Regions from separate parts of the Nocardia sp. CA-290969 genome, predicted to be linked through region 2. Evidence: predicted binding sites of a transcription regulator. Region 2 holds the regulator's gene; the other holds the start of a gene.
The links. Region 2 encodes LexA, which represses DNA repair genes until DNA is damaged. Its sites were predicted from a motif close to CGAACANNTGTTCG; they were not measured.
Positions count from the first base shown of each region.

Region 1 (3,413 bases), 900 kb from region 2:
ATCGCGACCTGGGTGACCTGCAGTTCGTTGCCCTGCCCGTCCACCGCGCCCGAATAGTCGTGCAGCACCCGCAATCCCGCGGACCCGATCGCGACATCGGTCTGGCCGTTACGCCAGGCACGGCCCATCGTGTCGGTCACCACTACGCCCACATTCACCCCCAGCCGCGTCGCCAGCGCCGAGCGCAGGGCTTTGGCGCTGCCGTCGGGATCGGCGGGCAGCAGGACGAGTTCGTCGCGTTCGACATTGGAGCCGTCCACGCCGGATGCCGCCTGCACGATGCCGAGCCGGTTCTCGGTGATCAGCGTGCGGCCGCGGCGGGCCACGATGCGCACCGATTCCTGTTCCACCAGGTGCCGCCGTGCCGCGTCGCGCTGCTCCGGATCGGTGGGCGCGGCCACGATCCGGCCCTCGGCCTTCGCGACGATCTTGCTGGTGACCACCAGGATGTCGCCGTCGGCCAGCCACGGGGCGCAGTCGGCGATATGTTCGGCGAGGTCGTCGCCGGGCCGGAATTCCGGTAATCCGGTGATCGGCAGAATACGTAATTCCGCGGCGGCGTGATCGGCAATTACCTCGGCAAACGACTCGGTCACGGTTTCACTCCCGCCAGTTCCAGGGCGGCCCGCACCATTTCGGCGGTGGTCGGCGGGTCCGTCATCAACAGGGGAACACTGCGCACCTCGACGCCGGACACCTCGGCGGTATCGGTCGTATGGATCAGCCAGCCGTCGAGAATGCCGGTGGCGGAACGGGATCCGTAGTGGCGGCCGACCGCTTCCGCGGTGGTCTCCACACCGATCACCGACAGGCATTCGTCGGCCATCCCGCGCAGCGGCTTGCCGTCGATCACCGGCGAGACCCCGATCACCGGCGCCGCGGTGGTACGCAACGCCCCGCGAATTCCAGGCACCGCCAAGATCGCTCCCACACTCACCACCGGATTCGAGGGGGCCAGTAATACGACATCTGCATCGCCTATGAGTTCGATCACATTCGGTGCAGGTTTGGCCTCATCCGCCCCGATTGTGGCGAATCCATGAGTTCGAACGTCGGCCCGGTACCGAACCCACCACTCCTGAAAATGGATCGCGCGGCGTTCGCTGGGGCTCTCCGGATCGCTGATAACAACATGCGTTTCGCAGCGATCGTCGGTTGCCGGGATGAGTTCGACGCCCGGTTGCCACCGTTTGCACAGCGCCTCGGTGACCGCCGAGAGTGGATAGCCGGCGCGCAACATTTCGGTACGAACGAGATGTGTGGCGATATCCCGATCCCCCAGCCCGAACCAGTCCGGCTGGGCGTGATATTTCGCCAACTCCTCCTTGGCGTGCCAGGTTTCTGCCGGCCGGCCCCAGCCGCGCTCCGGATCTATTCCACCACCCAGCGTATACATGCAGGTATCGAGGTCGGGGCAGATTCTCAGGCCGTGCATCCACACGTCATCGCCCACATTGACGATGGCCGAAACCTTCGCTTCGGGCAGCAGCTCCCGCACACCCAGCAGGAACCGCGCGCCACCGACTCCGCCGACCAGGACGACGATACGGGGGCCATTGGCGGGCCCGATGTCCGCTTGTTCTGAAGTCACATCTGTACACCCTATGCCGCGCGATAAATAGTGCGTCTTCCGCTATATTTGCCGCTCATTTGCTATTCGGGTCACAAGATCGACTCGGAATGCCGCGCGGGATAGTAACGGAATAGTGACGGTGGCTTGACCATCACACCCGGCGGCGTGTCTAATCACAGACATGTCATTCCGGACCGCGCGGGAAGTGCAAGGCGCGAACGGAAATTCGAACAGGTGTTCGAATTCGAATGACGGGCTCGGGGAAGTCCGCGAGACAACATCGCGGAGTTAGGCCGTCGATATGCGTGTGGATCGACGGAACGAATTCATTCTGCGCTAACACACAGTGAGGAGGCGGAGCGATGGCCGAAGAACTGGCCCCGGCCGGCATTCCGGTGGGTGTATCGCGAACCGATTCCACAGCAGGCGCAGCACGAGGCGTCGCTGCTGACAACGGCTGGACCGATCGCGATCGGAGTGAGCGAGAATCGACACCCCGGCTCAGCCTGATCGTGACCGGTTTCGACGAGATGTTCGACTCCATCGAAGAACAGTGGCAGGAACGCGCACTCTGCGCGGAAACCGATCCAGAGGCCTTCTTCCCGGAGAAGGGCGGCTCCACCCGCGAGGCCAAACGCATCTGCATGGGATGTGAGGTCCGCGACGAATGCCTGGAATACGCGCTCGCACACGATGAGCGGTTCGGAATCTGGGGCGGCCTGTCGGAGCGGGAGCGCCGGCGCCTCAAGCGCGGTATCGGCTGACGAGACCGCTCGCGTCGGTGCGCCCCGGAGCAGGTAGCCGGGGCGGGCCGTCGCGATCGGCGCTCGGTGACTAACGTTCGAGTCATGGCCCGATCCCGCAACCGCAGACCCCCGACCGCAAGGTCGGTCAGCCGCCGAGGGCGCGGCGTGCGCGGACCCATGCTGCCCCCCACCGTCCCCGCGTGGCGCACCCGCGGCCAGAAATTCGACCGCCTCGTCCTGGAGGCGTTCGCCCCGCTGGACACCCGCTGGCACGACCGCCTCACCAAACTGGATATCGCCGTCGACGATGTCCCGAAAATCCGTCCGCTGCACCCGGATTCGGTCACCTGGCCGGACGAGGTGGTGGCCGACGGCCCGGTCCCGCTGTCCCGGCTGATACCGGCCGGGGTCGACCGGCACGGCACCCCCATCCGCGCGCGGGTCGTCCTGTTCCGCAAACCCCTGGAACTGCGTGCCGGCGACCCCGAAGACCTCGTGGACCTGTTGCGCGAAGTCCTCGTCCAGCAGATCGCGACCTACCTCGGCGTCGACCCGGACGTAATAGACCCCGAACCGGAATAGCCGGGTTCCACCCACCGCCCGCCTCTGGCCTCCGTCGACCGCTGCGGACAGCCATACATTCTCCGGCCGATCCCGCACGCTCGAATCCATCCGATCCCCAGCCGCTCACGACTGTGCAGCCCGACCCCTCGCCGTTCCCCCGCCGAACCTCCGCAACCCCCTCCCCCGAACCGCCGAGCCCCGCTGTCGGAGCCGGCCCGATTCTCCGGTCCTCCTTCGAAGTCGGGGCCCGCCCTTGGTCTGAAGCGGGAAAGCGAAGCGGAGGAGCAGCGGAGTGAGGACCGGGGGTTGATAGGGCCCGGCCCGTCGACGAGCGGAGCGCCTCCAAAACACAGCCAGCCCCATTTCCGGATGGTCAACCCGCAACACTTCGCGGAGGGCCAACCAAGAGCACGCATCACCGCTCCCCCACCCCGCGCCGCCGAAATCAAAACATCCGCATGGTCCACCTACGTGGTTCGGGGCCGTCTCGTTCTGGAGCGACAGAGCGGGGGAGCGAAGCGGAGGAGCGG
Region 1 covers NZ_JBNJNJ010000001.1:324,345-327,757, reverse strand. The annotation lists gene ACQEVO_RS01600 (coenzyme F420-0:L-glutamate ligase) at 1-596, opposite strand, end outside; gene cofD (2-phospho-L-lactate transferase) at 593-1,570, opposite strand; gene ACQEVO_RS01590 (WhiB family transcriptional regulator) at 2,104-2,337, shown strand; gene ACQEVO_RS01585 (metallopeptidase family protein) at 2,422-2,901, shown strand.
Region 1: the regulator LexA is predicted to act here: its motif matches at 1,801-1,814, upstream of cofD (2-phospho-L-lactate transferase).

Region 2 (3,413 bases):
GCCGGATCGCCGGCGACCGACTCACCCTCGTCGCCAAACAGTACGCCAACGCGCCGGTCGTGCCCGGATTGTCGGTGGGACAGTCGATCCCGCTGGCGTATCCGGCCGGTGCCGCGGTGATGCCGTGGCGGCCGGCCGCCGAACGTGACCGCTGGCTCGGCTCGGCGAGGAACCAGGCCGGAGCCCGCGAGCTGCTGGATTTCGTTACCGCGTACGGATTCGCCATGTTCCGGCCCGAGGACGACGACGCCGGACTGGTCGACGTGCTCACCGAACTCCTCGGCGCGCTCGGTGCCGAACTCCTGCAGCCGGCGCTGCGCGCGAAACTCTTGCGTCAGCTCGCCCGGCTGACCGCACGCGCCTACACCGCGGCGGATCTCGAAGCGCCGCACGCGCTTCCGGTGAGCTACATCTCCGCACCGGTGTACCGGGGCGCGGAAACGCCCTACGAAGTGCAGTTGGGTCCGCTGCGCGCGGAGGTGGGACCGGCCGACCGGGCACGTTATGCCCGGCTCATCCGGGCGGGAGCCCGTGCGGTTTCGGCGGCGTTCGAATGGGGCGGCCCGCGGGATACCGAAACCACCCGGACAGCGGGTCGCCGAGCGCATCGCTGAGGATCATTGAATCTGCGCGCGTTCGGCGCCACCGGGATGCGCTGCTGTCCGGACTGTTGCCCACGGGGACCGGCCGCTCCGGCGCGGCCCGCGCCGAGGTGTCCGGTCAGGCGCGGGTCGCGGTAGGCCGACCCGTCGGCGGGGCTGTGTCAGGAGGCTTCGCCGGTATCACCGCTCAGCGCGCCGGCGGCGTCGGTGGATCTGCGTCCGAAAGGAGCCCGGCAACAGCTTCCGGGGTCCACTGTCCCGCCGCGCCCGGGCGGCTGGCCAGGTAGCCGGCGGTCTCGGTGACCGACCAGCGATGCGCCGCGCGCAGTCCGATGCCGATCCGGCGGAGATACGCCGGTGCGGGCGGGTTACCGGGCAGGTCGCGCCACCTGCGGCCGGCTGTGCAGGTAACGATGGGTACGCCCTGAAAAGAGCCGGGACACACCAGGGTTTCGTAACGACCGGGGCCGAGGTGGGCGCGGCCGGTCCGCAGGACCTCGGTCAGATCGAGGTCGGTACCCGCGGGGCGGTACATCTCCTGCGCGGCGATATCACTGAACTGGCCCCGGGTGAGCAGATATGCGTGCGCCGGAGTTTCGGCGGGCGTCGCCGGATCGTAGAAGGCGCGCCCGCCGGACCAGATCGCCGAGCGGGTCGCGAAATAGAGCAACCCGGGCAGGACCATGCCGATCGACCGCGCGGGCGGAGTCCGGTCCCGGCAGCCGCGCAGCGGCGACCGGCCGGAGACGGACTCGCTCGCAGGCGTGGTGACCGGTGCGCCGACGGCGCCATCGGGAACATCACCGGACAGATAGCAGCCCAGCCGGTCCGGATTCGCATTCGACCCGTAGGCCGCGTACCACACCAGGCCGGGTGTGGCCGCGAGATCGGCATCGGTGCGTGGCCTCGCGACGACAACGGTCTGCCTGCTCAACGGTTCTCACCACCTCGCTCCGGTATCCCGCGGTGAGCGCCGTGTACACCCGCGCACCGTGCCACGCCGGTCCGCTCAGATCTTGCGGATCACCGTCACGACCTTGCCCAGGATCCGGGCGTCGTTACCCGGGATCGGCTCGAACAGCGGGTTGTGCGGCATCAGCCAGACATCCTTACCGCTGCGCTTGAAAGTTTTGACGGTGGCCTCGCCGTCGAGCATGGCCGCGACGATATCGCCGTTGTCGGCCACGTTCTGCTGCCGGACCACCACCCAGTCACCGTCGCAGATGGCGGCGTCGACCATGGATTCACCGACGACCTTCAGCAGGAACAGCGATCCGTCGCCGACCAGTTCACGCGGGAGCGGGAACACATCCTCCACGGCCTGTTCGGCCAGGATCGGGCCACCGGCGGCGATGCGACCCAGCACCGGGACGTAGGTGGGGACGGGCTGGTCTGTGCCGCCGTCCTCGGCGCGTGCGACGGTGTCGGCGGCGACCGCGCCGTCGGCAGGAGCCAGGGTCGTCACCGAACGCACGGCCTCGTCCATTCCGCGGACGTCCACGGCGCGGGGGCGGTTGGGGTCGCGGCGCAGATAGCCTTTGCGCTCCAGTGTGCGCAGCTGGTGGGCGACCGACGAGGTCGAGTTCAGCCCCACGGCGTCGCCGATCTCGCGGATGCTGGGCGGATAGCCGCGCATGCTCACCGAGGATCGGATCACGTCGAGCACCTTGCGCTGACGCACGGTGAGATCCGCCCCGGTCGCCACCGGTTCGGGGCCGGCACCGATATCGGCTCCGTCACCCGTGTCGTCTGATTGGCTCACCACAACCGCCCTTTCTCGTCGGTCTTCGCGTCCGGCGGACCACTCCTGGTGGTGGCTCCGCGCCGGAGGTGCCCGAAGTTCATACCGTGGCAGTGAATCTAGTCCGAGCGTTGCGATCTATCAAACATCTGTTCGAGGTATGTCCGGCGTTGCTACTGACAACGGCTCCTTCGCATGGTAGAAATTCGAACATCAGTTCGTCGAACATTTGATCGAATCCAGCCGAGGTTCCGCGAAGCGACCAGCACGGAGGTCCATCCGATGAACACTGCGATCAGCGTGACCGGCACCGGTGCGTGGGAAGACGCCACCGCACGTCCGGCACTCGTTCCGATCCCGCCGGGGGAGACCGGAACGGGGCATCCGGATGGTGGCGGGTCACCGATGCCGGTCGCCGGCCGTGCCGCCCGGCCCTGTACCGGGATGGCACGGCCGGCGGCGGGGTCCGGCGGTCGTGCGGTAGTGGGATCGCGTTCCGGCACGCAGGCGGGCGCACCAGGCCGTCGTCGCGCCGCTGCCCGCGTGGAACCCGTGCGGTCCCCGGCTCGCCGGGGCCCTGCGGTCGCGCCTGTTCCGGACGAGCTCGTCCAGCGCGCCCGCGCCGGTTTCGCGGCGACGGCCCTTACGGCAGTGATCACGGCCGCCGTCGTGACCGGTTTCCTCGCCCTCGCGCATCTGCGGGCACCCGAACCCCAACCTGCCCCCGTTCCGGCCGGAATACCGGCCGTGGCGGTGCCGCCGGCCGCCGGCGCGGGATCCGGGATCCGGTAGCTCGTGGCCGGGTCCAGGCGCGGTCCCGGGGTGAGCGAAACCACGGCACACCCCGTGCCGGTATCCTCGATGTGTTATGCAGATGAGCCGGTGCCTGCCACCGGCCCACCCGGCACCGGGCAGCCACCCGGTGCCAGCGCTCGCCGGACCCGCGACCGCCGCCGGTTCGGCCGCGAGCGTTCGCAGCGACGAAGGACCCCGGATGCATTGCCCGTACTGCCGACACCCCGACTCCCGGGTCGTCGACTCGCGACTGGCCGACGAGGGCGCCGCCATTC
Region 2 covers NZ_JBNJNJ010000001.1:1,221,939-1,225,351, forward strand. The annotation lists gene ACQEVO_RS05800 (helix-turn-helix domain-containing protein) at 1-614, shown strand, start outside; gene ACQEVO_RS05805 (histone deacetylase) at 790-1,536, opposite strand; gene lexA (transcriptional repressor LexA) at 1,612-2,328, opposite strand; gene nrdR (transcriptional regulator NrdR) at 3,338-3,413, shown strand, end outside.